DNA from 4 places in the Neobacillus sp. B4I6 genome. Region 4 is predicted to be linked to each of the others. Evidence: riboswitches for the same ligand, from Rfam matches in the RefSeq annotation. Region 4 holds a riboswitch; each other region holds the start of a gene.
What was found. A riboswitch is a leader RNA that binds a small molecule or an ion and turns the genes downstream of it on or off. The one in region 4 is predicted to bind cyclic di-GMP.
Positions count from the first base shown of each region.

Region 1: another riboswitch for cyclic di-GMP. It lies ahead of QF028_RS19865 (CpaF family protein); the one in region 4 lies ahead of QF028_RS21970 (anti-repressor SinI family protein).
Region 2: another riboswitch for cyclic di-GMP. It lies ahead of QF028_RS01140 (efflux RND transporter periplasmic adaptor subunit); the one in region 4 lies ahead of QF028_RS21970 (anti-repressor SinI family protein).
Region 3: another riboswitch for cyclic di-GMP. It lies ahead of QF028_RS29550 (anti-repressor SinI family protein); the one in region 4 lies ahead of QF028_RS21970 (anti-repressor SinI family protein).

Region 1 is NZ_JBNPWB010000002.1:3,584,806-3,593,027, reverse strand. It holds gene addB (helicase-exonuclease AddAB subunit AddB) at 1-99, shown strand, start outside; gene addA (helicase-exonuclease AddAB subunit AddA) at 96-3,881, shown strand; gene QF028_RS19895 (spore germination protein) at 3,929-4,147, opposite strand; gene QF028_RS19890 (spore germination protein GerPE) at 4,204-4,614, opposite strand; gene QF028_RS19885 (spore gernimation protein GerPD) at 4,620-4,796, opposite strand; gene gerPC (spore germination protein GerPC) at 4,793-5,407, opposite strand; gene QF028_RS19875 (spore germination protein GerPB) at 5,466-5,687, opposite strand; gene QF028_RS19870 (spore germination protein) at 5,706-5,927, opposite strand; cyclic di-GMP riboswitch class I at 6,189-6,275, shown strand; gene QF028_RS19865 (CpaF family protein) at 6,420-7,712, shown strand; gene QF028_RS19860 (hypothetical protein) at 7,709-7,903, shown strand; gene QF028_RS19855 (fumarylacetoacetate hydrolase family protein) at 8,034-8,222, shown strand, end outside.
Region 2 is NZ_JBNPWB010000001.1:215,612-223,833, forward strand. It holds gene QF028_RS01140 (efflux RND transporter periplasmic adaptor subunit) at 265-1,545, opposite strand; cyclic di-GMP riboswitch class I at 1,649-1,738, opposite strand; gene QF028_RS01145 (hypothetical protein) at 1,886-2,038, shown strand; gene QF028_RS01150 (DUF3231 family protein) at 2,338-2,484, opposite strand; gene QF028_RS01155 (hypothetical protein) at 2,664-2,876, opposite strand; gene QF028_RS01160 (transposase) at 2,884-3,186, opposite strand; gene QF028_RS01165 (ParA family protein) at 4,471-5,271, shown strand; gene QF028_RS01170 (hypothetical protein) at 5,237-5,929, shown strand; gene QF028_RS01175 (ParA family protein) at 6,343-6,489, shown strand; gene QF028_RS01180 (hypothetical protein) at 6,482-6,670, shown strand.
Region 3 is NZ_JBNPWB010000002.1:5,515,277-5,523,498, reverse strand. It holds gene QF028_RS29580 (LysM peptidoglycan-binding domain-containing protein) at 1-87, shown strand, start outside; gene QF028_RS29575 (DUF805 domain-containing protein) at 211-561, shown strand; gene QF028_RS29570 (DUF3231 family protein) at 730-1,734, shown strand; gene QF028_RS29565 (hypothetical protein) at 2,278-2,406, opposite strand; gene QF028_RS29560 (GNAT family N-acetyltransferase) at 2,710-3,231, opposite strand; gene QF028_RS29555 (GNAT family N-acetyltransferase) at 3,409-3,921, shown strand; cyclic di-GMP riboswitch class I at 4,153-4,236, shown strand; gene QF028_RS29550 (anti-repressor SinI family protein) at 4,265-4,378, shown strand; gene QF028_RS29545 (GGDEF domain-containing protein) at 4,497-5,657, shown strand; gene QF028_RS29540 (C40 family peptidase) at 6,235-6,687, shown strand; gene QF028_RS29535 (DUF3231 family protein) at 6,934-7,488, opposite strand; gene QF028_RS29530 (ATP-binding protein) at 7,885-8,222, shown strand, end outside.
Region 4 is NZ_JBNPWB010000002.1:3,975,919-3,984,140, reverse strand. It holds gene QF028_RS21990 (aminopeptidase) at 1-1,017, opposite strand, end outside; gene QF028_RS21985 (DNA topoisomerase III) at 1,421-3,511, opposite strand; gene hutH (histidine ammonia-lyase) at 3,873-5,399, shown strand; gene QF028_RS21975 (hypothetical protein) at 5,433-5,645, opposite strand; cyclic di-GMP riboswitch class I at 6,262-6,351, shown strand; gene QF028_RS21970 (anti-repressor SinI family protein) at 6,382-6,513, shown strand; gene QF028_RS21965 (helix-turn-helix domain-containing protein) at 6,623-6,949, opposite strand; gene map (type I methionyl aminopeptidase) at 7,227-7,976, shown strand; gene QF028_RS21955 (DUF1128 domain-containing protein) at 8,014-8,222, opposite strand, start outside.

The DNA.
Region 1 (8,222 bases), 390 kb from region 4:
TTTGATGAATCAATTGAAACGAATCAATTCCGGGTTCTCACACCACACTCGAAGGAAGATGTTTTAGAACTAATTAGGAAGGAGGTACGTCAATCTTGAGAAATTTTGTCATACCCCCTAAACCAGAAGACGTGACATGGACAGACGACCAATGGATAGCAATTATGTCAAAGGATCGAGACATCCTAGTCGCAGCAGCAGCAGGTTCGGGAAAAACGGCTGTCCTAGTGGAAAGAATGATCCAAAAAATCCTGTCAAAAGAAGGCCCGATGAATGTCGATGAATTATTGGTGGTGACCTTTACGAATGCATCTGCTGCAGAAATGCGCCATCGGATTGGGGAAGCATTAGAAAAAGCCATTGATGAAGACCCGTGGTCGCGCCATTTAAGAAAGCAACTGAGCTTATTAAATAAAGCATCGATTTCAACACTTCATTCCTTTTGTATGGAAGTGATTCGAAAGTATTATTACTTAATCGATGTCGATCCTGGATTTCGAATTGCCGATGAAACAGAAGCACAATTAATCCGAGATGAAGTGATGGACGAGTTGTTTGAAGAAGAATACGGGAAAAAAGATAATGTGGCATTCTTCAACTTGGTCGATTCATTCACAAGTGATCGAAGTGATGCTGCATTAATGGATATTGTACGGTCGATATACGATTTTGCTCGCTCCAATCCCTTACCGGACCAATATTTAAAGTCAATCATTCGTATGTATGATGTTTCAGCTATTAATAATCTAGCCGAACTCTCCTTTATTCAGGCACTTCTTTTTGATATTGAGTTGCAACTAGAAGCTTCCAGAGAAATGATTAAGCGGGGATTAGAAGTAACAAAGCTCCCTGGCGGACCGGCACCGAGAGCTGAAAACTTTTTAGATGATTTAAAGATAATTGATACTCTTCTTCTTGCCAAGCAGGACTCATGGGAAACTCTATATCAAGCAATGCAGACCTGGTCTTTTTCACGGGCAAAGCAAGTGAAAGGTGACCACTATGATAAAGAGCTGACAGAGAAGGCCCAAAAACTTCGAGAAAAAGCGAAGAAAAAAATCCAAGATATCAAAGAAGAGCTATTTACGCGAAAGCCTGAAAGCTTTTTACGTGATATGGATGAGATGCGGCCGTTAATAGAAACGCTAGTTCATATTGTCAAAGAATTTTCTCTGCGGTTTGAAAAGGTAAAAAGAGAAAAAGGGCTTGTAGACTATGCAGATTTAGAGCATTACTGCCTTGCAATTTTGACAAAGGAAATCTCAGCAGAGGGAGAATTTCTTCCATCCGAGGCGGCACTCGCTTACCAAAGGCATTTTAAAGAGGTCTATTGCGATGAATATCAAGACACTAATATGGTCCAGGAAACCATCCTAAAGCTTGTAACTAAAAAGGATGAGTTGAATGGTAATATGTTTATGGTCGGAGATGTTAAGCAGTCGATTTATCGCTTTCGTTTGGCTGAGCCGAACCTTTTCTTAGGCAAGTATAATCGCTTTAAAGCCGACGGAGATTCTACGGGACTACGTATTGATCTAGCAAGAAATTTCCGAAGCCGAAAAGAAGTGCTCGATGCAACCAATTATTTATTTAAACAAATTATGGGGATTAAAGTTGGTGAAATCGAATACGATGAGGCGGCAGAGTTGCGTGCTGGCGCACCGTATCCAGACGATGAGCCCTATCCGGTAGAACTTTTGCTTATTGATCAAAATACCCAGGATAATGGGTCGCCTGTAACCGAGACAGAGGTGTCAGAACTAGAAGAATTTGATGCTATCGGTCTTGAACAATCCCAACTCGAAGCGAGGATAATTGCTTCTAAAATAAAAGAGCTAGTAGCAAGTGGAGCACCGGTATATACTACAAAAACCAAATCCAATCGGCCGTTTATGTATCGGGATACAGTCATCCTGCTCCGTTCAATGACTTGGGCTCCGCAAATTATCGAAGAGTTTAAGCAACAAGGGATTCCTATTTATGCTAATCTTTCAACAGGGTATTTTAATGCAACCGAAGTGGCAATTATGATTTCATTACTACGAGTTATTGATAATCCCTTCCAAGACATACCGCTTGCAGCTGTTTTACGCTCACCCATCGTTGGGTTGAACGAAGAAGAACTATCAATCATCCGCATTCATCAGAAGCGAGGCTCTTTTTGGGAGGCTGTTACCGCTTTTTGCAAGAGTAAAGAAGCCAAAAATACGGCCGAATTTTACGAAAAGCTGCGCCGCTTTTATGACTTTCTAACAGAGTGGCGCGGGGTGGCAAGACAGGGTTCGTTGTCGGAGTTAATTTGGCAGCTCTACCGTGATACCCAGTTTTATGACTTTGTCGGCGGTTTACCAGGGGGAAAACAGCGCCAAGCTAATTTACGGGCATTATATGACAGAGCTAGACAATACGAACAAACATCGTTCCGTGGATTGTTCAGGTTTCTTCGTTTTATCGAGAGAATGATTGAAAGAGGGGACGATCTTGGTGCAGCAAGGGCACTTGGTGAGCAAGAAGACGTTGTTCGGATAATGACCATCCATAGTAGTAAAGGACTTGAATTTCCCGTTGTATTCATGGCGGGAATGGCACGGACTTTTAATATGGCTGATGTTCGGAAACCATATATGCTCGATAAAGAATACGGATTTGCCTCTAAGTATGTAAATGCGGAAAAAAGGATTTCTTACCCATCCTTACCGCAAATTGCTTTTAAGCGAAAAAAGAAAATGGAGATGCTCGCGGAAGAAATGCGCGTGTTATATGTGGCGATGACAAGGGCGAAAGAAAAACTTTATTTAACGGCTACGCTTAAAGATGCGCAAAAAAAAATCGACCAATGGAATGAAGTTTCCTCCCATACAGAATGGTTGTTAAAGGATTATGAGCGGGCAGCGGTTTCAAGCTATATTGACTGGATTGGACCAGCGCTTGTTCGCCATCAGGACGCCAATGAACTAAGGCTTAGTGGTACGGGAAATGCCCTTGTTCCTGAGGAAATTACAAGTCATCCTTCTTCATGGAAAATTTCACTAATAAGTGCAGAAGAAATCAAGAAGACGGAATTAGAAATCGGAATGAATGAAGACCAATTTCTTGAAATGGTCCAAAAAGGGGAACATGTCCCAGCCACGTCGCCATTTGTTGAAGAAATTAAGTCGCGCTTAGACTGGGAATATTCCTTCCCAAGTGCCGCAGCCCATCGCTCCAAGCAATCCGTTTCTGAAATGAAACGCCAAAGAGAAATGGCAGATGAACAAAGTGGGACGGACCTTGTGAACCATGTGAATCGCTATAAAAAGTCGATAGTTAAACGCCCGAAATTTATGCAGGAAAAGCAATTAAGTCCAGCTGAACGGGGATCTGCCATGCATATGGTTATGCAGCACGTAGATTTAACCAATTCAGTTAGTCAAGAATCTCTCCAGGAACAGTTAACATGGATGGTAAACAACGAATTGTTAACCTCTGACCAAGCAGAGGTCATTGATAAAAATTTAATTGTTGAATTCTTTCATTCAGATTTAGGGATTAGATATTTTAACGCAAAAGCAATCAACAGAGAGGTTCCCTTTACCCTTTCCATGCCTGCTCGTGATGTGTACCCCACTTGGAAGGATGAAGAAGAATCTGTTTTTGTGCAAGGGATCATTGACTGTGTCTTTGAGGAAGAAAACGGTCTTATTTTGGTCGATTATAAAACGGATCAAATTTCCGACAGGTATAAAGGTGGGTTTGACCAAGCAAAGTCCATACTTGAAGACCGTTACAAGATGCAAATTAACTTATATACAAGAGCAATTGAACAAATATGGAAAAGAAAGGTCACAGAAAAGTACTTGTTTTTCTTTGATGGAGCTCATATTTTGAAGGTTGAGGATTAAACGAACAAAAAATGACATAGACCATTTAGGATGGTTCATGTCATTTTTTAATTATTCCCGACAATTGGCTGGTCAATTAACTTGGTATCAAGAACATTGGTTCCACTTAATCCGGAATTCGATACGATAAATCCACCAGTATTAAATGCACCTGAACCAGCATTTGTCTTTGAGGTGCTCTTTGGAGAGATATACACGGTATCTCCAAATTGCACTATACCTCCACTTACGTGAAGGATTTGGACAGGACCAATAATCGCTGGCATGACAAACATCCTTTTTAGTATATTCCCGGCATTTTCTCTTAAAGTAACTTATGCTTTTATCTTTGTCCCTGTTCTTCTACTACTTCTTCTTCTTTTCTTTGAATAGGAAGTAACTGTCGAATATGCTTAACTCTAGCCTCCATGGAAACATGGCGGCTGTTCCCAACGTGTAAAAGGGAAGATGAAGATATCCCGATAATATCAATTTTACTTACCTTAATTAGTGGGTTTGGATTTTGACGAGAGTATGAAAAAGGTTCATTGATAGGTAGAAAAGGAATAGGTTCGGAAAAGACTCGATAAGAGGATAAATTCCCCTCATTTCCATAAAATACGTCAGCTTCCCTTTGGACAGCGATTGCTCTTGAAAGTCCATTAATGATACAGGAATCCCCTAGCTGTACCGTAGAGGAAAAAGAGGCAATCTTAATATTTATAGTGTCTACACAAGAGGTTCTCTGCAACATGATGGTCACTCCGGTGATAGGGGAACAAACGGGCCTATGATTAACGATTCTGCAGGGGTATCAAAGGTTGAGGCCAATTGGATCGTTTCCGTATCTCCCACCATTACTAACGAGGAGCTTGATACCCCAGTGATTTTTATGTTTTGGACAAAGAGTTCTCGGTTATAAACCTCGAAGTTCATTCTGATTTCATCCCTTTCATATTTTCAGGTAAATTGCTGAAAAAAACAAATACCCCATTTTGAATTTCCTTTTTTAATGCTTCTATAACTAAATCGTCCGAAGGGGCATTTTCAAAAGAGCGGCTGCCAGAGGAATGGGCGTTTATATGTTGTTCAATCCTGATAGGAAGCTGTTTAATGATGTCTTGTTTTATGAACGATAAATATTCATCATTCGGTTGAACGGTTAATTCCCTTTGGGCATTTTCAACTAATTGAGGTAAATCTGTTTCTAAATATCTGTAAATAGCTTCCTCGATTTTCATTGATCTTTGCATTTGATCCTTGGGTGATATTGGTGTGGTTAAGGATTGATTTTGTACTGCGAAGTCCTCGATTCCTGATAATTCGGATGGGTTTAGACCTATGTTTAATGTTCCTTCAAGAGTCTCAACTTTCAATTGATCAAATTTATATTCAATTTTATCAACATGGATGGCTTTTTTTTCATTTAATTGTTTGATATCTTCTTTCATTTTTTGGAGAGCGTTCTCTAAAGTTAGAATTCGCTGCTCCTGTGCTTGAATACACATCTGTAGCCATTGAAGATATTGGGAATAATCCTGATACATGTAATCACCTCACAATTATTTCGCCAATAAGTTTATCGATTTCTATATGATAGGGAGCTTACCTATCTTGTTCTCTTACAGCAGCTTGTAATGGTACGGCTGGTGTCCCTAATAAAGAGCCTGAAGTTTTTGGTGCGGGTTGTGTAAATCCACCGGTATTATATAAATGAGATGTAGGTTTGATAATCCCCGCACTGCCTATTTGTAGGACGGAGGAATTGGTAATCCCGCCAATTTTAATAAAATTAATCTGAATGGACTGCTGGATATAGAAATTCATTTAAAAATCACCCATTCATTAAGCATTAAGTGCAATTCCTTGATCATATACATCAGGATCATTGGTATTCGTGGAACTAACATTATTATGGAGCCGTAAGCTTTCCCCTGTGTTAAAGGAACCAGCACCGGAAAAGGTTTTTGCATTGGAAAATGGCATAATTTTATAAACATCTCCAATATGGAAAACAGAACTGCTGCCAAGTGTAATGACCTGTGCAACTCCAACAATCGCTGGCATTTTCAACACCCTTTTTTCATAGTATCTTCTACATCCTATGTATGGGCACAGCTAATGTGATTGATTCGCCCAAATATATTGGAAACCGAGGTCATTTAAGTTTATTTACACTTTTATTTATTTGTTTTTAGGGGTATGAATATAAAATAGTTCAATTAACCTATGATTCACAATGCAAAATGATAAAATAGTAGGATATCCGATAAGGGTAAAACGTTCTATTATGTGATTAAGAGATCAGTCGGAAAAATAAACACTGAGTCTCGATAAAGGCAAAGCTGATGAAAATCAGTGACGCAAAGCTACAGGGGCTAAGGTGCATTTGCACTAAGCCAGCCAGTTACCGAAAGATCAGGGTGTTTCAAAATAGATATTCTATGTCTGCATAGGTTTTCTATGTATATATGGTTGTTCTATGAATTCTATCCCCCCTTTGGTAAAGGTGGGGCTATTTCTATTTCACGGAGGTGAAAATTGTTGAAGACACCTTTAATGGACGAGGAAAATGAAAAGGCGAAAAAAGCTAACAAACATCAGGAATTAGAGAATGTTCTTCATAAGAAAATTTTGCAAGAGTTAAAAGAGCAAGAAATTGAGGAAATCATTCCAAAGTTTGACGGAATGACAGTCGAAATAATAAAAGAAGATGAAGAATTCCGCGGGCAAATTGATCGGAAAAAAGTAGATGATGAGCTAATCAACGACCTAACTGGTTTCGGACCAATTAATTCCCTCCTTTTAGATGAAGATGTTTCAGAGGTAATGGTGAATGGACCCAACCAAGTTTACTGTGAACGAAAAGGGAAGTTGGTGTTAACGCCAGTTCAATTCCGAGACAATGAACATGTCATGAGTGTAATAGACAAAATCGTTGCCCCACTGGGACGGAGAATAGATGAAAGTTCTCCAATGGTAGATGCCAGGCTTCCGGATGGATCGCGTGTTAATGCGATCATTCCCCCCTTGGCATTAAATGGACCAACTATAACAATCAGGAAATTTTCAAAGGATCCCTACCAGATTGAAGATTTGATTAACTTTGGAACAGTCACAGAGGAAATGGCTATCTTTCTAGATGCTTGTGTGAAAGCACGGTTAAATATGTTTGTCAGCGGAGGAACAGGATCTGGCAAAACAACCACACTCACTGTTTTGTCAAATTTTATCCCAGATGATGAAAAAATCGTAACTATTGAGGATGTAGCCGAGATTCAATTGGGACAAGAGCATGTGATATCCCTAGAGTCACGTCCGCCCAATATAAAAGGTATAGGAGCCATCTCCATTAGAGATCTTGTCAGGAACTCACTACGGATGAGACCAGACCGCGTTATTATCGGGGAAGTACGTGGAGGAGAAGCGCTTGATATGCTGCAGGCAATGAATACGGGACATTATGGTTCATTGGCTACAGGGCACTCAAACAGTCCAAGAGATATGATTGCTCGGTTGGAAACAATGGTTCTTATATCTGGTGTAGATTTGCCGATAAAAGCACTACGTGAGCAAATTGCCGGGGCAATTGATGTGATTATACAGCAAACACGTTTAAAGGACGGAACAAGAAAAATTGTCAATATAACTGAGGTACAAGGGATGGAAGGAGAAATTATCGTTCTCCAAGATATCTTCTCTTTTAAACAAGAAGGACTTAACTCAGAAGGGAAAATAATCGGAAGGCTTGTACCTACCGGTGTCCGCCCTAAATTTTATGATCGTCTAGAGGCATCTGGAATTCAAATTCCGTCGTCCGTGTTTATAGAAAATGAGGAGTGGCGGCAATGATTGGACTGCTCCTGATTTTTTTCTTATTAACGGCGATTATATTATTCTGGTCTATCTTTAAGGTGTTGTTTTTATCAGAAAATAAGGTTCAGGATCGAGTGCAGCATTACTTATCAATGAACGATGTAAAAAGAGAATGCCCGGGGAAAAGGAAGCAAAAAATTAGGACCAGCAATCATCCAATTTATTGATACTTTTAAAAATAGTTAAGGCTGATTCCATTTAATTAGGGTTCAGCTTTTTATAATTCTTTTTATTTGTTCGGTTCATCTGTTTCTTTTAATATGGTAAGGTGTGATTACTAAAAATTGAGGTGAAAACATGAAATTTGTAACAGTAGAACGTAATCAAGAAACATTTGTTGGTTTAGTAGACCAAGATGAATCAAAAGTACTTTTATTAAATTCTGCTGAAGAAGCAAGGACAGGGAAGAGAAGTTTTCCTTCTTCAATGCAGGAATGTATCGATTTAGGAGAAAGTTTTATCGAACAAGTCCAAGTTTTGCACGAT
Region 2 (8,222 bases), on a different contig from region 4:
CACACACGGCCAGATCATTTATTTGTCTTTTAATACCAGTAGTGAACAGCACTCCACATGTCCAGAGTGTATGTGCCAACACATGGGTATTGGTGAGTTACTTTGATAAATAATACTATATAAAAAAACAAGCCAGCTAATATTACACTGGCATGTCCATTATACTTGCTTTTCTTAATGTCTAATTTGAAAAATAACATTTGTGTCTACAGCAATATTTTGTTCTTTTTAATCCAATCACTACCATAATTTACCTGTGAAATACTAATCAAAAAGAGAAGTACCAAAGCGAACAATCCAGGATGGATTTTCTTCTAATTTGTCTTCTTCCTTTAACCCCGTAAGTATGGCAACCCATTTGCCTTCATTTTGACCAGTTTCTACCTTTTGTTTCTGAATCTTTCCTTTCTTTTGTACATATACATAGGTCGATTTTCCAAAGCCCATGATGCTCGTTTCAGGAACTGCTAACAACTGCTTTGACTGTACTACTACATCAAGCGTGGTATAGTAGCCAGGATATAGGCCCTTTTGTGAATCTAGACTTGCTTTAAAGGAATAGTATGGAATAGTTTCTTGTTGTGTATCTTTATCCTTATTTGCAGTTGTTTTATATGTAGGATAATCACTAACCTCCGCAATTTTCCCTTTCCATTTCTTATTTGCTACTACTTTAGAAGTTACTGTAATAGATTGGCCTGATGTAATTTTTGCTTTTTCTACTTCTGTGAGCTTTCCTTCAATTTGAAACGGATCATTAGAAGCGATTTGCATGATTGCTAGTTGCTGATTTTCTTTTGCTCGAAAACCTTGACCTACATTTTGGTTCAGGTTTGATATTACACCTGCAGTGTTGCTGATGACAGTTAATGTTTCGAGCTCAGCTTTTAGCTTTTCAGCCTGCAACGTATTTTTTTCTACTTTTAGTTCTGCTGTACGGAGCTCAGCTTTTGCTTTATTTAGTTCAGCTTGAAGTGACTGGATCGTGATAGCTTTAGTAGCTATGTTAGCTGAATCAACTGCATCAGTTGTATCAGTTGTATCAGTTGTATCAGTTGTATCAGTTGTAGTGGTTGTATCAGGTGTAGTGGTTGACACAGCTTCTCGTATATCCTGCTCTAATGAAGTGATTTGCTCTTTCATCTGAGTAACACTTGTTTCTGCTAGCTTTTTATTTACTTCTACTTGTCCAAGCTCAGCCGCGACTGTTGAGCCTTCATAAGAAAAGAGCTTTTGTCCTTTTGTAACTGTTTCCCCTTCTTTTACAAAAATCTCTTGTATAGATCCTTTTGCTGCATTTAAATAAATCGTTTCAGCATGACTTTGTACAACACGACCTGACACTGTTTTTGTTTTAGTAAAATTTTTTTCTGTTGGATTTATTAACACTAACGGCTTAGATTTACTTTTTTTAACTTCTATTACAGCTATGCTTAACATCACAGAAATGAATAAAAGAACAAGGATCCCAAGTAAAATCCATTTCTTCTGACGCGAGGTACGTACTTGTTCATTTTCTATACCAATTCTTTTTGCTGTTTCCATAACCCTACCCCCTACTGTCATCCTTCCAACTAATTGTTACTATTTGCGTGTCCATTATATATGTCCCCTTCAAATTTTATTCATAAATCGTAAGAGACCTGTATTCGGTAACTGGCGGGCATAATCATCCAACATGATTTTAGCCCCTATAGTTTTGCGTCATCATTTTTCAATGATTTTGCCTTTATCGTACAATTTATGGATTATACTAGTATTATAGATAATATTTACTGATATTAGAATTTTTTTGAACTTTGTTCCCATTATTATTTTACTATCGAGACCCTTAAACTTATAATTTTAATAAATAAATATCTGTCCTATTAGAAAGGATATATTCATGAATGATATAAAACTGATTTTATCGGAAGAAATAGGTCGACTAATTGATGAATTATACAAATGTAAAAATGAAACCTTAAAGGAAAAAATTTTAAAGGAAATTCTTCAATTAAATGACGCTATAATGCTTTCAAATGACTATGATTTTTAGAATGGAGTGTAGTACGCAATATGGGTCCTATGTGACATAAAAGAGAGATAGATTTTCATCTTTCTTCTTCTACTAAACTGCCCCGTTAGTGGAACAACGAAAAAAGGCTGCCGAAGCAACAAAACCGTTCTTGAGCTAACGCCCCCGATAGTTTAAGTGTAATATTTCACAATCTTTCTTGTGAAATAAGAAAAAGGCAACCTTCATCTTGAAGAATCGCATTCGTTACATAATAAAATAAGAAGAATTTGATTAAAAAACACTAGTGGAAAATTTATATCTCAAGTGTTTTAGGGCTTTTACTTTTTAATTATTTGCTTTCGTTCTTCCATTTGAGGCGGTTCTTCCATCCAACCATTTTTAATCATTATTTTTGCACCTTTATGGGAATATTCAAAAATGTCTTTCATAAAAATAGACATTTTTGCTGGTAAATCATTTTGCATACTAAATGCTCGCCACCGAGCTGCCTCGGACTAACGGCGCACATTCAGTCTTTAAACCTAGTGCATAGTTGAACATGAGGGTTCTCCTTCCCGGAAGTTTGCCTTCGAGCCAAATCTTCAATTTTCAATCAAAAAGTTACTACTCAATAAATTTCATCTATGACTTACTTTCAATCTACTTAAGCAACATTAAATTCACTTATTTGTTTCTCCTCAATAGAACAAGCAATAGCCCAAATAAAGCCTAGTAATTCTCTAGCAACAGCAACAACAGCTACTTTTCCACCTTTTCCTTTAGAAGAGATGCGATGATATTTCATATGAAGACGGTGTTGAGCCTTCCAAGCAATACGTTTTGCCTCTGGATCTTGATTTTCTTGACGTTTAAGCAATTCACCTTTAATGAGATGGTCGGTGACGATAAGACCAACAAACTTCTACTATGGAACGACGAATTTGAGAGTTTCCGGTTTTGGTAATCGAACCTTGCCAACGACTTGACCCACTGGAATATTCTTTCGGGACGAGACCAGCATATGACATTCGTTGTCTAGGATTTGAAAAGCGAGAGAATTGTCCAATTTCAGCTACTAAGGTAACGGCAGTTACTTCTGCAACTCCTCTTAATGTTTGAAGTGCTTGAATAACAGGAGCGTGTTCACTTTGAAGAGCGCAACTAACAACAATTGTATCTATAGATATATTGTTGAATTATGAATTGAATTCATTGATAGAAACAACGCTAAACTATTATTCAACATATATAATGACATATATATTAATCGTATTTGCTAATTTATATTTTGTTTACTCGAATCATTTCTAAATTATAGAATTGGAAATCCATTTATACATATATATTAATATATATGATAAATTAATTATTAAAAATATTACTATCTTATATTATAATATATATATCAACATATGTTTTAAAAAATATTATCCAATATTTATTTTATCTCAAATATAGGAGATCCAACTTTAAATCCTTGCATATATTGATGTAAACTTTAACAGATATAATGTTATTTTCAATGAAAATAAAGATAAATCATATCATGAAATATTTAATAACATATGTATTAACATATACTTTAAAGTTATTATTAAAATATTTATTTTATCCCGAATACAGAAGGTGTTCTTCACGATCTTTTCATTTAAAAACGATTTATAGGTATTTTATTTATTAGATTTATCTCTCAAAATAATTAGATATAGAAATGACCATATCCTCAACGAAATTAAATTTAATTTATATTTAAAACACTTTACATCATATAAATTAACATATACTTTAAATTCATTTTCAGAATATAAGTGTTTCTCCCTAAATGTGATAATGATTACCATTCTAATCATTAATGGATACATTGGAAACTATTAAAATAATCCTTTCTAAAGACTAAAATAGTGTTCTATATTAATCTTTAATGAATAAAATCAAAAAAATTACCATTGATACAATATGCATTAATATATATAATGACATATGTTTTAAATATATTAATAGAATATATTATTCTCCAACAAGGTGTTTTATTATTATGTACCTCAAATTAAATATTTATACTCGCTATCTCAAATTTTTTTAGTTAATATCTTTTGTATTCACCAATAAAGATAAAAACAATTTATACAACATAATATAAGTTAACATATATAATTATCTCTTATTAATGAACTTAATTAAAAAAATCATTTCTGACATCCAATTTACTAGGGGAAGTTCCTTAAAAGTAGAATTATTTCTTGTTAGCAAGAGAATATATTTATTTAAATATTATCGACGATAAAAATTATGGCTCATTAATAATACATATTTTAATATATATATTGACATATGTTTTGCAAACTCTATCAAATTATGTAATAACATAAAATATAATGTTGTTAATAGCATCTTTTTATATTAGTACAATCATGCTAAAATAGTTAAAGATTTAATATATAACAAAATATACATTGATAGAGGTGAAAGTGTTGACAGCAAAAATAATAACGTTTGGAATCAGTAAAGGCGGCTGCTCCAAGTCGACTAGCAGCGGCATCACTTCTTTTCTCTTAAGTAAAGATGAAAAGGTTTTGGCCATTGACATGGACGGTCAAGGAAATTTAACTAGTTTCCTAACAGGCGAATATGACATATGCAATGCGTTTGAGGAAAAGACCGTTCTTGAGGCCATATTGGAAGAAGATGCTAGGTCTTATATTATCAAAATCAAAGAAAATCTCGATCTGATTCCCTCAAACGATTTCCTTGCTACTCTGCCTAGAAAAATGTTTGAAAAACATCTCAGATTGGATGCTTTGCAGAAAGCATTAGAGCCGGTAATGGAAGATTATGATTGGATCATTATTGATACGCCTCCGGCACTCTCAGAGCAAACTGTAATGCCTCTTAGTACATATTCAGAAGCTGGAAGTTTCGCTGTAGTCATGTTTGATGGTTCTATGTTTGCTTATTATGCCATTCCAAAATTTTTGGAAATTATCGAAGGAGCCAAAGAGCGCTATAACCCTTCATTAAAAACAGCAGGTATCCTATTCTCTTTAATTGATTCAAGAGCCAAAGAAAATGAAGTTATGTTAGAAGCAATTGAGGAGGATTACCCTAATGTGAAATTCAATACGATCATAAAAAGAAAAGCTTCTACTAGACGTTTAGCAATCGAAGGTTTTGAAGGAAATGCAGAATTAAGAAACGCCCTAGAATATTACTTTCCCTTTGTAGAGGAGTTGAAAGAACGTGTCAGCCAAAAACAGCCTCAAGGATCGAATTAAAAAGCCTAATCCTACCCAAGCGTTCTTTAATTCATATGATAAAAATGAAGATGGCACTAGCAAGGTAGATACCAATGAAAACGAAAACAAAGTTATTAATGTTGATGAAAACAAAAACGTTAATAAAAATAACATTAATAAAGATGTTAATATTAAGGATAATGATAAAACATATGTTATTGATGACAATAAAAACAACAATATTGTTGTTGATAATGATGAAGACGAAAACAAAGTCATTAATGTTGATGAAAACAAGAACTATGACAATAAAAACAAAAATATTGTTATTGATAATGATGAAGACGAAAACAAAGTCATTAATGTTGATGAAAACAAGAACTTCAATAAAAACAACAATAATAAAAATGATGATATTAATGATATAAATAAAACATATGTTATAAATGACAATAAAAACAAAAACATTGTTGTTGATAATGATGAAGACGATGATTATCTCCGAGATTTAGCTTCCGGAAAGAAACCTACGAAGAGAAAAAACAAGAAGGTTTTTACCTCCTTTTATATGGATCCAGACTTAGCTATGGAAGTGGACAAAATCGCTTCCAGGGGAGAAAAAGGGGATAAATCCAAACTAATTAACATGGGAATAAGAAAATTGTTAGAAGAGTACGGTGTTATTGAAAAAAAATAACTTTCGAATCACCTTTATATTGCATTTAACCTAACTCAGGTTTAAAAAAGTGAGCCGTTTCCCGGAAACTATTTCTCTTAAGCTAAACTTTCATATTGATAGCAATAAAAAGCTAGACCTATTCACAAAAATAAATAGGTCTAGCTTTTTTTACTCTAAAAATCCATGACTCGCATTTGTAAACACTCCTTTATTCCTCCTATAAATTAAAAATAACTGGTACCATATACCATATCAATAACAACGAAAGTACTACCTTAGATTTAAAAGCATTGTGTAATCATAAAAACAACAAAACGCTAATAATAACGATAACATATGTTATTCATAACATTATGATAAGTCATTTGAGCGATGGTCTGTTTTCCAAGCCTCTTAGTACATATTCAGAAGCTGGAAGTTTCGCTATAGTCATGTTTGATGGTTCTATGTTTGCTTATTATGCCATTCCAAAATTTTTGGAAATTATCGAAGGAGCCAAAGAGCGCTATAACCCTTCATTAAAAACAGCAGGTATCCTATTCTCTTTAATTGATTCAAGAGCCAAAGAAAATGCTTGAGGAGGATTACCCTAATTTTAAATTCAATACGATCATAAAAAGAAAAGCTTCTACTAGACGTTTAGCAATCAAAGGTTTTGAAGGAAATGCAGAATTAAGAAACGCCCTAGAATATTACTTTCCCTTTGTAGAGGAGTTGAAAGAACGTGTCAGCCAAAAACAGCCTCAAAGATCGAATTAAAAAGCCTAATCCTACCCAAGCGTTCTTTAATTCATATGATAAAAATGAAGATGGCACTAGCAGGTAGATACCAATGAAAACGAATACAAAGTTTTTAATGTTGATGAAAACAAAAACGTTAATAAAAATAACATTAATAAAGATGTTGATTTTAAGGATAATGATAAAACATATGTTATTGATGACAATAAAAACAATAACATTGTTGTTGATAATTATGAAGACGAAAACAAGGTTATTAATGTTGATGAAAACAAGAACTTCAATAAAAACAACAATAATAAAAATAATATAGATAAAACATATGTTATTAATGACAATAAAAACAATAACATTGTTGTTGATAATTATGAAGACGATGATTATCTCCGAGATTTAGCTTCCGGAAAGAAACTTACGAAGAGAAAAAACAAGAAGGTTTTTACCTCCTTTTATATGGATCCAGACTTAGCTGTGGAAGTGGACAAAATCGCTTCCAGGGGAGAAAAAGGGGATAAATCCAAACTAATTAACATGGGAATAAGAAAATTGTTAGAAGAGTACGGTGTTATTGAAAAAAAATAACTTTCGAATCACCTTTATATTGCATTTAACCTAACTCAGGTTTAAAAAAGTGAGCCGTTTCCCGGAAACTATTTCTCTTAAGCGAAACTTTCACATTGATAGCAATAAAAGGCTAGACCTATTCACAAAAATAAATAGGTCTAGCTTTTTTTACTCTAAAAATCCATGACTCGCATTTATAATCACTCCTTTATTCCTCCTATAAATTAAAAATAACTATGGTACTTTTATTATTCACTTTTATTTATTGATAATAAAACAACAAAATTGTTAGAACCGCTAAAAGTACATTTCTTAGTTCTTTTTTCTCTGCTATAATTTCTAATTTTTAACTCGCTTTAACTCCAAGAATGCTAATATTCCATTTGAATTGTTGGACGACACACTATGTATTATAGATTATTCCAGTAACGGCGGGAAAAAACTCACAATATATTTGACCTAATAGCTGTGAATGATCAATCTGTAACAGAGCAGCACATTGATTAAGAAATGAAAAGCCTGGGTTTCACCATATGGAATTAGACGGAAATGAAGGAATAGGATTTTTGAAAAAAAAGAAAATCGTCAAATTATGGACGGTTTACATAGAGGGATTTCCAGATGCCTATAATAGACGAAAATTATTTTTTATCACTGGAGACAGTATCCTTTGTTTCATAAGGAATCTTTTCTTCTTGTTGTTCTTCGTTTAGGTCTTCCATAGGGATAGGATCCACATTTCTCCCACTTTCAAATTTATCAAACAAACTTTGATTGGATGTTTCATATTTTTCAGGTTGATCCATTTAATTTGTTTTAAGTGTTTTGCTACTCTCTTTATTTTCCATCCTAACACTCCTAGTTCATTTTCTAATGTTTACCCTGCTTAAAAAAAATAGGCTGATTTTTTGACAAACCACTAAAAATTATTTGTTCTGGGTAACCTAATGAGTCAATATATAAGGTTTAAATGAAGAAAAGATTGAAAATCCCAAAAGATTTCAAA
Region 3 (8,222 bases), 1.5 Mb from region 4:
CATGCCACTGATTCAGGTGTGATGATTTCCAATTTGCAAAGCCCGTATTACCAGGCACACTTTGCGAGTTTTAAGCGTTTCTACTAAAAAAATAGTAGTAAAACCTAGTATGAATGATTATTGGAATGTTTTTATGATAATTGCATAATAATTAAGCGATAGTCAATTATTCTAGTTTTTATCATTATTTTTTAGGGGGGCACACGTTTAATGGAATGGTATTTAAAAGTTTTAAAGAATTATGTAGGCTTTTCAGGCAGAGCAAGACGGAAGGAATATTGGATGTTTGTTCTCTTCAATATGATTGCCATGATTATCCTAGCCGTTATAGATAACGTCTTAGGTATCTACCCATTATTATATGGACTCTATTCATTGGCCGTCCTGTTACCATCTCTTGCTGTTACGATTCGCAGACTGCACGATGCCGGCAAAAGCGGCGCATGGATTTTAATTAGCTTGGTTCCTTTGGTTGGTGCGATTGTCCTACTTATCTTTACCTGTTCGGATAGCCAAGCTGATGATAACCAATATGGGCCAAACCCTAAAGCCACGTTCTAGATTTTTCAACCGCCTTTTTATGAAGGGCGGTTTTTGTTTTGGAGGCATGAAATTTATGCCGTAAAATATAAAATAAAGAAGGCCCTAAGTTTCAAAAAGGATAAGTAAAAATCCAATAATATTTCATACTTTTGCCGAATTGGTAAATAATATCCAAGAGGTGACAGCATGGAAAAAGAAAAATTAAAACTCACATCTTCCGAAATAGGGACTTTATGGGGAGAGTATGTCAATGGAACAGCCGTTGATACGATCAATAGATATATGGTGACTATTATTGAGGACGCTGCAATCAAGGCCATTTTTGAGGATGCGATCGAGACTTACGCAAAGCAAAAAAATCAAATGGTTACCTTTTTAGAAAACGAGGGATTTCCCGTTCCGATTGGATTTACTGAATCTGATCTCTATAAAGGGAAACAGCGGTTGTTCACAGATATATTTTGCCTCAATTATTTACATATCATGACATTACATGGTTTGCTCGGACATTCCACTTCATTAGGCGTCTCTGTAAGAAAGGATTTACGGTATTTTTACGACGCGTGTGATAATGACGGGAAAAGAATGTATCATCAAACGATTGAGTTATTGCTAGAGAAAGGCAGTTTTCAGCGAGACCCTTTATTTTATCCAGCTAAAAACCCTGAATATGTGTCCAGCAACGATTTCTTGGATGGATTTTTCGGAAAGGGTCGAATGTTAGCAGCGACAGAAATCATCAGTATTTCCTTCAATCTTAAAAAAAGTATTATGTCAAAAACGCTTTCCATCGCATTCAGTCAAGTCGCACAATCAAAAGAAGTAAGGAAATTTCTAGAGGAGGCCGAAAAAGTTTCGGACCAACAAATAAAAACCCTTACAAAAATTATGCAAACGGATAATTTACCTGCTCCGAAGTCATGGGAAACAGAAGTAACGGCTTCAACCGATTCTCCTTTTTCCGATAAGTTAATGTTGTATCATATCGGTTTCTTGTTTCAAGCAGCCCAAAACTATCACGGAACAGGTTTAGCCTCTGCCATGCGAACAGACCTTGTCGCTGCATATGAGACGACAATTCTAAAAAATCTTATGGTAACGAAGAAATGGTTTAATATTATGGTCCAAAATAAATGGCTAGAACAACCGCCTCTTGCTCCAAATAGAAAAGAGATTGCACAAAAAGAATAAGTTGTGCCTGTCACGCCCCGAAAAATCTTGATTCACAAGTTGTTCCACAAGCTAACCTACAAAGACAACCGGGTGCAACTGGTGACGAAGGGTGTTAAGCTAATTGATAATTTTTGTCATCCACACATATAAGACCTGTTTTTTAACCGCCTTTTACGAAAGGCGGTTTTTGTTTTGGAGGAAATCGTGAGATTTCCTTAGCAGTATCCAGGATTGATACACGCGAACAATTCAATTGCAGTATCGAGGTTTTCTGAGTCTGGAATTCATCTCGAAGCCAAGGATTGGTCGCAACCGTGCGTGAGGTATAAGGAGCGAAAATTGAGTTCATTTTCAAAAAACCCCCTGTCCGTACTGGCCGTCCTGTACGCCCTGACCGATGTGGACTCTCTGTCGATGATTCACGCGGAGGCTTCGATCGGGATCGGTGTTCATGCCTATTCTCCATTAGCCGGGGGATGTCGATAACGCAGGAAGTAAAAGCATCAAGACAGAGTAAAATGGATAACCATTCCTTAGACGAAGGTTATCCATTACACTTAACTATTTTTTACTATCTCTTGCGGCTTGTTTCCTAGCTTTTTTACTTTGTGTCAGCTCGCCTCCAAATTCTGTATCTGCTTTATTACCGCCAGTATGGGGCTGATTTCGATTGTTATTACGGTTTGTCATCGTATTCCCTCCTCCGTGATCATATGTAGATTTTCCTTGATGTTTCAAATAAGCCACCATTTGAAGTAACGTAAGTAGGATCGTCTGCTTCCTAAAACGTAAATTTTAGCGGCTAATTTTATAGTGCTTTTTTACCATTAGATTTATTCCCTAAATAATAGGATTTTCAAAGAATAAATAGCTGACAAAAACGTTTGGAAATCCCAAGTGTTTTTAGTCAGCTATTTATTGTTAAATATAAAAGCAAATTTATATGCTATTTTAGATATATTTGTTGGAAATCTACCTACATCTACTTCAATATCATAGATACTTCTCCATTCGAATATCCGTCCACATTTTACCTTGCCAATAGGTAAATTTTTCGATCCGGCCAATTTCTTTGTAGCCCAGCTTCTGATAGAGTTTCTGTGCTTGTTCGTTAAATTCAAACACGCCTAATTCAATCCGCTTCAGCCCTTGCTTCTTAATCTGTTCCTCCATATATTGAATCGCATCATAACCAATCCCTTTGCCTCGTCCTTCGGATTCACCAAGAGTGATCCCAATCCAGGCGGTCCCAGGCTCTTTTTTGTAAAGATAGTTCGGATCGACTACATAGTTCATTTCACCGATTAACTGGTCATTCAGATAGATAAGATAGATGTGATGGTCTTCCAGGCGTTTTGTTAAGTCCACCAGGGACATTTCTTCACGACGTTCCATTTCCGATTGGTTTTGGTTCGGGCGAGTCAACGGAATTAATGCTGGGTCGTTTTCCCAACGATTAAACACCTCAACGATGTTTGAGGTAGGTTCAGTTAATTTTATAAAATTAGTCGTCATTGTGCTCTCCTCTCTAATCTGCTCCATGATTAATCATCCTTTAAGATGGTGCTAGGATATTTTAGTTGATCTAGTGAAAAAACCATTGCTCTACCATCTTCCTTTTCAGGATACATGATATAGTTTGACTTAGTTATGAATTTTTCACAAATAACAATCAAATGAGGTGTATTTTAGTTGAAAGTGATTGAAACAGAACGATTGGTCCTTCGCTGGTTAACGCAAGATGATGCCGCGTTTATTCTCGAGCTTTTGAATGGTCCTTCTTGGATACGGTTCATCGGTGATCGAGGGGTGCGGACGTTAGAGGATGCTAGGAACTACATTGTAACGGGACCGATGGAGATGTACTCCCGGCTGGGCTTTGGTCTTTATATGACGGAGCTAAAAGATGAAGGAAGGACCCCGATTGGGATTTGCGGATTGATTAAACGCGATTCTTTAGACGATGTCGATCTTGGTTTTGCTTTTTTATCAAGGTTTCAAACTAAAGGTTATGGTTTTGAGGCAGCTTCAGCCACGCTTGTCTATGGAAGGGAACAACTGGGTCTGAAGCGGATTGTGGCGATTACCTCTGAGGACAATGATGGGTCATCGAGACTGCTTGAAAAGGTCGGAATGAAGTTTGAAGAGATGGTTACCCTCCCTCATGATTCGGAGGAACTTAAGTTGTTTGGGGTTGATTTTTAAGTAGGTTTTCAATAGAAAATACCTACAGTTCATATTAAGCCGTTCTCATTTGGAGTACCCGCAACAATAAAGACATTTATAAAAGCAATGCTTTAGGTAGCGCATCGCTTTTTTTATTGTTAAATCAACGTTTCTGTCAATTAATGTCGAACTTTTTAGAATTATATTTATTTGTTTATTAGAAAACATATAGTACCATTGTACTATGAGCCTTAATATTTTAATTCTTTAATTAGTTAAAAGCAAACCTTTCGAAAGACTGGGACGCAAAGCTACAGGTCTAAGGTTTTAAACTATGATCGCTGGGTTGCCTAAAATTGTACATATTTTAGGAGGTTGTATTATGATCGTACCAACATGTGAAAAAGAACTAGATAATGAATGGGTGGAGCTTATTAAGCAAGCTCTAGCGCTGGAAATATCCGTTGATGAAATTAGAGATTTTCTTAATAAATAATGGAGTCCATCATACTATGGAAAAACGTCAGAAAGTTACTAAAATGTAAGTCGTTTTTTGCCCTATCCATAAAAAAATGTAAAAGATAAAAGAGTTGATTACAGGATAAGTGATGAAAATGAAATATAAAGGAAGCATAACTGCGTTTATTCTTGTTCTAATTACTAATTGTTTGTATATAACCTATTATTTTTCTAGAGATGGATACGTTGATACTATTGAATTTATAGGTTTGCCAATAATGCTAACACTCGCTTGGTGGTGTGGTAAACAGTTTGACAAAGTGAAATTATTTATGGAAAAAGATAGGAATCAAAGTAAGGAATTACAAAGAATTAATGAACAGTTTCAAGTTATATATGAGAAATCGCCTATTGGTATTACTCTCATGGATAAAAACAGCAGACCTGTTATGGCTAATCCAAAGTTACAAGATATGCTTGGGTATAGTGAGAAAGAATTACAAAATATTACTTTTGGTGATATTAGTCATCCCGATGATACTACTATAATTATGGGACTCTTGAATGAATTATTGGAAGGAAAAATCGACCATTATCAATTAGAAAAGCGTTATTATCGTAAGGACGGACAATTGGTTTGGGGTAAAGTAACTTCATCTCTATTTCCTGGAAAAAATGATGAATTATCCTATGTCATCGGAATGGTAACTGATATTACTGAACGAAAGGTAGCTGAACAACACCTTATAGAAGCTTATCAAGAGATGGAAGATCTTTCGAATAGAGATGGATTAACAGGCATTGCTAATCGTCGTTATTTTGATGAATATTTGATTCGAGAATGGAGACAGGCTGTACGCTACAGTAAACCACTATCGCTAATTATGCTTGATATTGATTCTTTTAAGGAGTTTAACGATACATATGGTCATATGGGCGGTGACGAATGCTTAAAACAAGTAGCAAGTATTTTAGAGGAGACCGTTAAGCGACGAACAGATTCAGTTGCTCGCTATGGCGGTGAAGAGTTTGCAATCATTTTGCCGGAAACAGTTATAAATGATGCTTGTATTGTGGCAGAAAAAATACGCTCTACCGTTGAAGAGTTACATATTCCTCATGTAGGGTCTAATGTTAGTAAATTCCTTACAGTCAGTGTTGGCGCTGCTACAATAATTCCAGATTTTAATTCTAATCCAGAGGATTTAATCCGTGAAGCAGATAGGGCACTATATCAAGCAAAACAAAAAGGTCGCAATCGAGTTGAATCATATAGTAAATATAGTGAAAGAAAGCTACTCCCTAATATTGTTTAAGTGGATTAGCTTTATTTATTTGACATGATCCACTAACCGGGACCCAGTCCTCATCCTTTTCTTCTATTGCCTGTAGAATGCATGATTTAAATCTTGGAACCATTCCATTAAATACGGCAATGCTTCTTTTAGTTATATTGCGGTCCCCTTCTAATAAAAAAACAGATGGAGCTATGCCAACTGTCTTAAAGAAACCTAATTTTCTTTCTGCGACTTTTCCAAATTTTCACGAAAATTTGCCTGTTTTCACTTTTAAAGAATTTAATATTAATGAATTTCAACGGTGTCCAAACTTCCTTCATCTGATACAACGGCACACTATTCACCCACTTAAATTTTTTTATACTACCATTATAGTACAAAAATTCCAAAAATTAAATTATTTATACCTGAATAAATAATTAAAACATCTGTGACATTAGAGCACCGTTAGTTAGATTTTCTTATTAAACAAAAGGAGACAAGCATACAAATTATATCAATATAATTTGTAATGAAATTGTAATTCTGCTGAGATGTCACTGTTACACCTTCCTAGTATATTTAAACTATCAAATCACACTAGGAGGTAACAATCATGCTAAAGAAATTCATCGTAGCATTTGTCATTATCGTTTCTTGCGGCTCTTTGTTCGCTAACATGGGTGATAAAGCGGAAGCAGCATATTATAATTCAAAAGCAGTTTCGGTTGCAAAGTCTAATTTAGGAGTACCTTATCGTTGGGGCGGAATGTCACAATATGGCTTTGATTGTTCAGGACTTGTTAAATATTCCTATGCAAAAGCTGGAAGAACGCTAAACCGTACAGCGGCTCAAATGTTCTATGGAAACGGATATCGTATCTATAATTATATACAACCAGGAGATTTAATGTTCTTTGCTCCAACCAAGGCAAGTCGCCCGACACATGTTGCCATGTATATCGGGAATGGTAAAATGATTATGTCTTCTTCTTCAAAAGGAGTCATGATTACAAGCACAAATAACCCATATTGGCATCCAAGATATATTGGAACAAAACGCGTTTAATGACCATCTAGGAAGTTATCTATAGATAAGTATCAAAAAGTATTAAATTTAAAAGCCTGTATTGATGATAACTAAGTTATCATCGATACAGGCTTTTTCTTTTTTAAACTAAAGCCCCCGTTAGCCTTAACAAATAGATTAATTTTTTTGCAAAAACTTAATATTTTTTATTAGTATTTTTCAGGTTCTTCTAGCCTTGGAAGAGCTTAGTGTGTTCTTGGCCACATGTTACTTTCTACGCTACCCCTAACTTAATGGCTTTTGGGAACCTTGTGGAACGTAAAACGGTGGCACCTTAATCCATCCGCGTTTGCGCATTAAATGTTTTAATCTAGTTGCGAAAGCAAATTTTTCTGCTTGAAACTGAATAAACAATAAACCGACATCTGTACGAATTGATTCGGAAGCAGCACCAGCAGCACGCATAATTAAACTAATGATTTTTAAAGATAATTCGTTTGCAATCACATCATCCGTTAATTTAACACCAAGTGGAATACTGTTAGGGTCTGATTTTGGCATATCTTCAGGGGCAGGAGGTAATGTAATTCCTTCCTTAATCATGAAATCATGGAGCCGTTCCCTTTGACTGGCCCCTAGCTTCATATCTTCTTCAAGTATTGCTTTTAGTTCATCATCCGTCGTGGTATTAATACCTGCTTGAACAGATACTTTGGCTAATTCAAGTCCAGATAAGTAAATCCAGCATGCCATCACTTCTCCGACATGAAGAGGTTGGTCTTCGTCTTGAACTGTCAGTGATTTCATGGCATCCATGATTGTTTCCATTATATTTACCATGCGATTCCCTCCTGATCTATACATATTTTTTGTTAGGAAAGATTTTTTATTCAGGGAGTACTCACCAACATTTTGGAAATTTTGTCAAAAATACAAATTTCAACCTAAAAAAGTCGATTTCCTATATTGAAAAGGAAGTAACAAATTTATTAAAAGTTCAGTTCACTATGCTGGTTTAATGGTCATTGTCTAATTAATTTTAATTCCTCCGTGAAGGGAGCAGTAAAAATCCTACTTATCAGTTTTACTAACAATGTGTTAAGTTTTATTAATTTTTCATTAGATGTAAATTCAAATATAATTAACGTAATGATAGTATTAAAATCACTCTTTAATTTATATTTAAAAATCAAAATCTTTAAAGAAATATATTGTCGAAAGAGAGAGACATCTAGAATGGAAAACACCACTCATGTTTTGATTAATATACTCGCTATATTGTTCAATATCCTATTTCTGCAATACACCTTATATAAAAGGAATATTGAGCAGCTTCAAATCGAAAGAACGGTTTTCGTGATGATTAGTGTGATGATCGCCACGAACATCCTATTTCCCATCGAATTGGGAAACGGATTCATCTTTAACCTGAGTTTGATCCCTCTGGCTTTTGGGAGTTTCTATGCCATGAGATTTATCAGAGTTTGGTTTTTCCTCCTATTCCTGTTCCTTGTCCTGCGGTTTCTGGAGGGCAACGATTATTTATGGCTCACTATTTCAACGGTGCTGCTTTT
Region 4 (8,222 bases):
ATCAAACAGTGTATTGAAGAACAGGACATTTGATTGGGAAATGGGTGAGTTATATGGTACAAGTGCAACCTCCCCAAGATAATGTGAGCCTTCGTCTGTATCGACAAGACGCTTAAGGATCTCTTCGCCTTCTTCGGCCTTTACCCCAACAATTTTTCCATTTTCGAACGTAATCGAAAAGCGGTCAATAATATTTCCACCATAGCTTAAAGGCTTTGTGCTAGCAACTGTTCCATTAACACCTGTTTTATAAGGAACAGTGAACACTTCTTCTGTCGGCATGTTTGCCATAAACTCGAAGCCTTTCTCATTTACACTGCCTGCGCCCACCCAGATGTGTTTTTCAGGAAGTTCAATTGTTAAATCTGTACCAGGAGCTGTGTAATGGAGCTTTTGGTATCTTTTTTCATTTAAATAATGAACTTTTTCATGAAGTGTTTCATCATGTTTTTTCCAAGCTTCTACTGGATTTTCAACGTCTGCACGCACGGCTTTGAAAATCGCATCCCAAAGTTTGCTTACTTGGTTTTCAGCAGGCTCATCCGGGAAAACTTTAGCTGCCCATGCCGGCGCGGCAGCTGCAATAACAGTCCAACTCACCTTATCTGATTGTGCTGCCTTCCGGTAATTCGCCAGTGCTTTTCCAGCAGCTTTATTGAAGTTGGCAATCCGTTCTGGATTCACGCCTTTTAGCAAATCAGGGCTAGTGGAAATAACCGACATAAAGGCAGCGCCTTGATCTGCTAGATCTTCCATTTCTTTGGCACGCCAAACAGGGTACTCAAGGAATGCCTCATCGGGAGCTAAGTCATATTTTGTTCTCGTAACGGTATCGTCGTTCCAGTTAACGATGACATTTTGTGCACCAGTTTCGTATGCCTTTTTAACAATCAGACGAACAAATTCAGCCGCATCTAAGGTGGCGTTTACGACTAAGGTTTGACCTTTCTGAACATTTACGCCTACTTTAACGGCTAGTTCAGCGTATTTTTCAAGGTTTTTTTGAAATTCACTCATATGTACGTCTCCTTTTCTTCTGAATCTTCCTTTATTGTAGCGTTTCCAATTGGAAAAAGAAACTGAAAGCCATTTAGCAAAAGGATACCTGATAAAACAAAAAAACAGTAAAGATTTTTATCTTTACTGCAACTTGCTGCCGTATACTTTTATATTTAAATAAACACCTGCGGAAAATAGGACTAAAAATGTAATAATTCCTGACAATGAAGTTGGAGCCATGAACTGGGATAATTCCATTGTTTCCACCGCCCTTATAATATTAACTTTTGTAAGTTAATTATAATACAAATTAGGCAAATGTGAACATTTTGTACAATTTTCTATGATTTATTGACATGCGATAGCATTTTCGAGGATCTCGTACCTTCCGCTCCAATCACTTATCGGACAACTCATTTTGTTAGTCTTGATTTTTTAAGGCTTGTTTCAGTAAATCACCTAAGCTTGTTCCAAAATCCTCTTTTTGCGTATATTTCTGGACAAGTTTTTGTGCTTCTTTCTTATTGACTGCTTTTTTCTTGTCTTCTGCTTTTTCAACGACATTGCATCGGCGGCATTGGAAGTAGGCGCCTGCTTTCCCGTCATGAATCTCCATTTTTTTATGGCACTGTGGACAGCGGCGATTGGAAAGCTTCGGATCCTTTCTTTTCCGGTAAGAACACTCAGGACTTGAGCAAACAAGAATTTTCCCATCCTTTGTATTTCTTTCCTTTAAGAATTCGTTACATTCTGGACATCTCGAGCCGGTTAAATTGTGAGCCCGGTACGTTTTGTCGCTCGTTTTAATTTCAGAAACCAGCTGCTCTGTTTGACGGCGAATTTTTTGTAAAAAGGCTTTTGGGTCTGCCTTTCCTTTTGAGATTCGTTCCAGTTCCTGCTCCCATTTGGCTGTCAATTCTGGTGATTTTAATTCATCATTGACAAGGTCGATTAGTTGTTTGCCTTTTTTCGTTGGATGGAAGCGCCCATTTTGCCGTTCAACAACTTCTGTTTCCACAAGTCTTTCAATAATTTCTGCTCTGGTTGCTGGGGTTCCTAAACCGAATTTCTCCATTTGAGCTAAAACATCCGCTTCAGAATAGCGCTGCGGTGGTTCGGTCCATTTTTGGTTGATGGAGCTATTTTTAACCGTAAAGGACTGACCTTGGGCTAATTTTTGCAGGCCAGTTACAGCATGTTCAGTATCTTCTTTTCCTAAGACTTTCTTAAAGCCCAAATCGATTACATTTGTTTCTTTTGCTGTAAATGTCTCACCTTCTACCTTGAAGGTAGCCTGAATGGTTTCATATTCATAAGCAGGTAAAAACAAGGCTAAGAACCGTCTAGCAATGATATCGTATAGTTTTCTTTCATCTGAATCGAGTTCACTAAGATTCAGCCGTTGTTCCGTAGGAATAATGGCATGGTGATCCGTTACCTTTTCATTGTTAAAAACGCGTTTGGCAAGCACAATACCCCTATTTGCAAGAAGAGGGCGGACTTCATCTCTATATCCAGAAGCCATTCCTTGCAGGCGGTCTGTCATTGTGTTCATCATATCTGTTGTTAAATAGCGTGAATCGGTTCTTGGATAAGTAACTAATTTGTATTGCTCGTAAAGACGCTGTAAGACGGTCGAAGTCTTTTTTGCAGAAAAACCAAATCGCTTATTGGCATCACGCTGTAGCTCTGTTAAATCATAGGGTAGAGGCTGCGGCTCTGATTTTTTCTTTCGCTCAATTTTTTCAAGCACAGCTTTTTTCCCATTGATTTTCGATTGGATCGCTTCCGCTTTTACTTTATCGAAAATGCGCTTTTCATTGTCTCGTTCCCAATCAGTTGAAAGCGGGCCGATTTCTGCCCGAATTGTCCAATATTCCTTTGGTACAAAGGATTGAATCTGCTGCTCACGCTCAAGAACAAGTGCAAGCGTAGGGGTTTGAACCCGACCTGCAGATAGAGGATCCTTGTATTTGGTGGTCAATGCTCTTGTCACATTTAGACCAATTAACCAATCAGCCTCTGCTCGGCAAACTGCTGAATGGTAGAGGTCCTCAAACTGTTTGCCTGGTTTTAATTGTTTGAACCCATCCTTTATAGCCTTATCTGTTTGTGAAGAAATCCATAATCTTTTTAAAGGTTTGTTAAAGTGGAGCTTTTCAAGAATCCAGCGGGCAACCAGTTCGCCTTCACGACCTGCATCCGTTGCAATGATACATTCGTTAATATCTTTCCGTTTGGCTAACGCTTCAATGGCACGGAATTGATGGTTCGTTTGCTTCATGACCATCAAGCCCATTTTTTGTGGAATGATCGGTAAATCTTCCAAATTCCATGTTTTATATTTCGTGTCATAATGCTCGGGCATTTTTAATTCGATTAAGTGTCCAAGGGCCCATGTGACAATATATTGATTGCCTTCCATATAGCTTTTATGTTTTTGATTGCAGCCAAGGACACGAGCAAGTTCACGAGCCACACTTGGCTTTTCTGCAAGTACGAGAGATTTCATAGTAACTCCTTTCGGGTAAATCCATTTTGACCTTTTTATAGTATAACGGAACTTTCCTTTATTTTAAATCGTTGTAGCTCATACGCCGCTAAACCGGCGCTTCCGCTTTTCATTATTATCGTACTAGAGTGTTATCGTACTAAAGTGTTATCGTGCTAAAATTCAGAAAATTAAATTGACAAATAAGTTTTTCATCACATACAATAATTATCAATAAGATAGTTAAGGAATGGAATGATCCCATGAGGCATCTAATAATATTCAATCAATTAATCATAAAAGAGGCTGGACTCCAAATCAAATAGATTCGGAATCCAGCCTCTTTCTTTATTATACTACAGTGGTAGAGGAGAGAGACAATATGATCACACTTACAGGTGGAAGCTTAACGTTAGAGCAGATGAAAGATGTATTATATGGCAAGCAAAAGGTTAATGCTTCAGACAAGAGTATGGAAGCTGTTAAGAAGAGCCGTGAAGCAGTAGAAAGAATTGTTTCAGAATCAAAGGTAGTTTATGGAATTACGACTGGATTTGGAAAATTCAGCGATGTACTTATCGATAAGAATCATGTTCAAGACCTGCAGCTTAATTTAATTCGTTCCCATGCGTGCGGGGTAGGTGATCCTTTTCCGGAAATTGTTTCTAAAGCCATGGTCCTTCTTCGGGCTAACGCACTACTAAAGGGCTTTTCTGGAGTTAGACCGATTGTCATTGAAAAGTTATTAGAGTTAGTGAATAAAGATATCATTCCTGTCATCCCACAGCAAGGTTCCCTTGGTGCGAGCGGTGATTTAGCCCCGCTTTCTCACCTTGCCTTAGTTCTAATTGGGGAAGGAGAGGTATTTTACAAAGGTAAGCAAATCGATGCTTTTGATGCGCTCCAGTTAGAAGGGATTTTACCCGTAACATTGGAAGCAAAAGAAGGTCTAGCTCTAATTAATGGTACTCAAGCGATGACAGCAATGGGTGTTATTGGTTACTTGGAGGCAGAACAGTTAGCACATGAAAGTGAGCTGATTGCTGCAATGACAATGGAAGGGTTAAACGGAATTATCGATGCATTCGCAGAAGAAGTTCATGTCGCAAGGGGATACAAACAGCAGATTGACACAGCAGCGAGAATTCGTCGTTATTTAAGCGATAGTTTATTGACAACACAGCAGGGCGAGTTACGGGTTCAAGATGCTTATTCTCTCCGCTGCATTCCACAAGTCCACGGGGCATCTTGGCAGGCCTTGGATTATGTGAAAGAAAAATTAGAGATCGAAATGAATGCAGCAACGGATAATCCATTAATTTTTGATGATGGAGAAAAGGTGATTTCTGGGGGGAACTTCCACGGGCAGCCCATAGCTTTTGCGATGGATTTTATGAAGATTGCCGTAGCGGAACTAGCAAATATCTCGGAAAGACGAATTGAAAGATTAGTCAATCCACAGCTTAATGATTTACCGGCTTTCCTAAGTCCTGAACCTGGTTTGCAATCGGGTGCAATGATTATGCAATATGCGGCAGCAGCGCTTGTTTCAGAAAATAAAACACTCGCACATCCTGCCAGTGTCGACTCGATTCCCTCTTCCGCAAATCAAGAGGATCATGTAAGTATGGGAACAATTGCTTCTAGGCATGCTTATCAAATTATCCAGAACGCACGCAGAGTTATCGCAATTGAACTAATTTGTGCCATGCAGGCGGTTGAAATTCGCGGGATCGAAAAAATGGCATCTCATACCAGGGTTTTTTATGACAAGGGCCGCGAACAGGTAGCTTCGATTAAACAAGACAGGGTGTTTTCCAAGGATATCGAAAGAGCAGCTAATTGGCTTAAAACAATTGAATTTTCACATTTTATTAGAAATTTAAGTATGGAAAAAGGCCAATTCTAGGGATATAAAAAGGCGTGAAGTGCTCACGCCTTTTTACTCTGTCTGATCGGGCAGCAAACGAGCTGTGTCACCGCGATATTCTTCCTCATCTTCCACTCGATTTTTAAATGCTTCCCTTACCACTAGGAATTCTTCGTCTCCAACAGCTTCTTTCGTATGTTTTTCCGTTAAACTGTCTTTTGGAAAATTACCTGGGTGGTTTTTCTTTTTATGTTCAAAATGTTCTCCACGTGCCAAATTCAACACTCCTTTCGTCATCAAAAGTAGCATTCCCTGATTGGAGTGAAAATAATTATTATTAAAAAAGAAAAAGCTGTCTGAAAGTGGAATCTAATAAATAGATTCACTCTTCACCAGCTTTATCTTTCGGGGGATCTGGTTTACACATGCGGTCTAATACATACCCAGCAAACACAATAAACGCAATCGGAATGGAAAAGTTTAATACATGAATAAGGGTCATCGCAATGCTTCACCACCATTATTTTAAAAATTAACAATATTAAGTTTATTATTTCGTTGTTTAATTATATGCTAATTGTCACAGTTTAGACAAATTTTAAAGTCATATGAATTGTAAAATTATTCTAGTTTCCACAAGGAAATAAAGAAATGGCAAGGAATTTCGTCTAAAGCTCTAGACCTTAGTTATGGAACATCAAAGGAGTTAAGCTGTAATTGGTATATTTTTGTAGATATTTGGCATAATTTGTTAGAAAAAAATGTGCAAAAATTAAAATAATGCGACAAATTACAACACCCTACTAAAATAGCACTAGATATAATATCAATGAGGATTAAGTAAATCGACCTATCACATAAGAACGATAAGCTAATACAGTCATACTTAAGTTGTATTAGTATCAGAAAAAGGCAAACCTGTTGAAAAGCAGGGACGCAAAGCCGAGGATCTAAGGCAAGTATGACTTGTTATGATGGCCGGGCTACCTGGAATACACAATGTATTTTAGGAGTGAGAAAAATGGTTATTACAAAAAGTGAAGTAGAAGTAATCGATCAAGAATGGATGGACCTCATATTAGAAGCAAAAGACTTGGGATTATCCATAAAAGCAGTTCGTGACTTCCTTAGCCAACAAGAGGTTATGAGTTAATCACGGAACGACAGTGTACATAAATAAAAAAAGCATTCTACAAATGGGAGTATTTGTAGAATGCTTTTCTTTTTTCAAATTGAAACAGACGTTTTTAAAAAGCAGGTTATTATTTATCGTTTTGATTAATTCGCCACTTGTTAAATTCAAGAAAATCACGAAATTGTTCTTTGGAAACACCAGAATTCATTGCATCTTTGACAAGATTCATCCAATCAATGTCTAATTCCGCTTTATTGACTTCTTCATGTATTAAATGATCAACAGGAATATTTAAGACAACTGCAATTTTTTCAAGAAACTTTATAGAAGGATTCTCTTGTTTGTTATTTTCAAGGTTGCTTAAATAAGATTTTGCCACGCCTGCTTGAGCAGCAAGTTCGGAAAGTGACATTTTCTTTTCTAAGCGAAATTTTTTTACGCGATCACCGATCATAATTCTCACACACCTAATTTTTATTCACTTACATTAATTCTATCAAAAAGAATAGAAAAGCACCATATGAAGAACAAAGGAATATGACAATAAAATGAACTTTGAGAAAAGTTTCACCATATAAAGTATTTTTGAAAAAATCACAGGATAGGGTTAATATTAATAGTGTTGCCAATAGTGGTCAATTGTAATTCACTAAAAGGTATTGCTTTTAGACGAATAACAATTTTGAATATTTTACATAAAAATAAACAAAAAGGAAGGGGACCCTCCTAAAATGATTGTCCTTAAATCACAACGTGAAATTGATGCAATGAAAAAGGCAGGAGAAATACTTGCAGCTTGTCATAAAGAAATCAGAAAATTAATCAAACCAGGTATAACCACTTGGGAAATCGATGTATTTGTTGAAGAATTTCTTAAGAAAAATGGAGCAACACCAGAACAAAAGGGTTATAAGGGTTATGAATATGCAACCTGTGCAAGTATAAATGACGAAATATGCCATGGCTTCCCAAGGAAGGAACCTTTAAAAGATGGGGATATTGTGACAGTGGATATGGTTGTCAATTACAATGGTGCTTTGGCTGATTCCGCCTGGTCTTATGCAGTAGGAAAGGTATCCGAGGAAACCGAACGTCTATTAAATGTTACTAAGGAAGCACTCTATAAAGGGATAGAACAGGCGATTGTCGGCAATCGAATTGGGGATATCGGACACGCAATTCAAACCTATGTTGAAAGCGAAGGTTTTTCTGTTGTTCGAGACTTTATTGGCCATGGGATTGGAGCAGTGATACACGAGAAGCCGGATGTTCCACACTACGGGCTGCCAGGAAAAGGCGCAAGAATTAAAGAAGGTATGGTCTTCACAATTGAACCCATGGTTAATGTAGGTAGATACCAAACGAAGATGGACAACAATGGCTGGACGGCAAGGACCATTGATGGAAAATATTCAGCACAATACGAACATACACTTGCAATTACAAAAGATGGCCCTGTCATCTTAACTGAACAGGATTAAAAACAAACCCGTTATTTGCAATAACGGGTTTTTTAGCTTATTTTTTTCGGAGGCTTCCAAGCTCTTCTACTAAGGCCTGCATTTCATTAGGACTAAATGAATTTTTTCTAAGGACCATATCATAAATCTCTTTTAATTCCTCGTACATTTCTTCATCAAAATGCGAAGGTTTTATGGCTCCAAGGTTTAGGACCTTTAGCTTTTCTTTAATTTGTTCAATCATATATTCGACATTCTCAATCGATT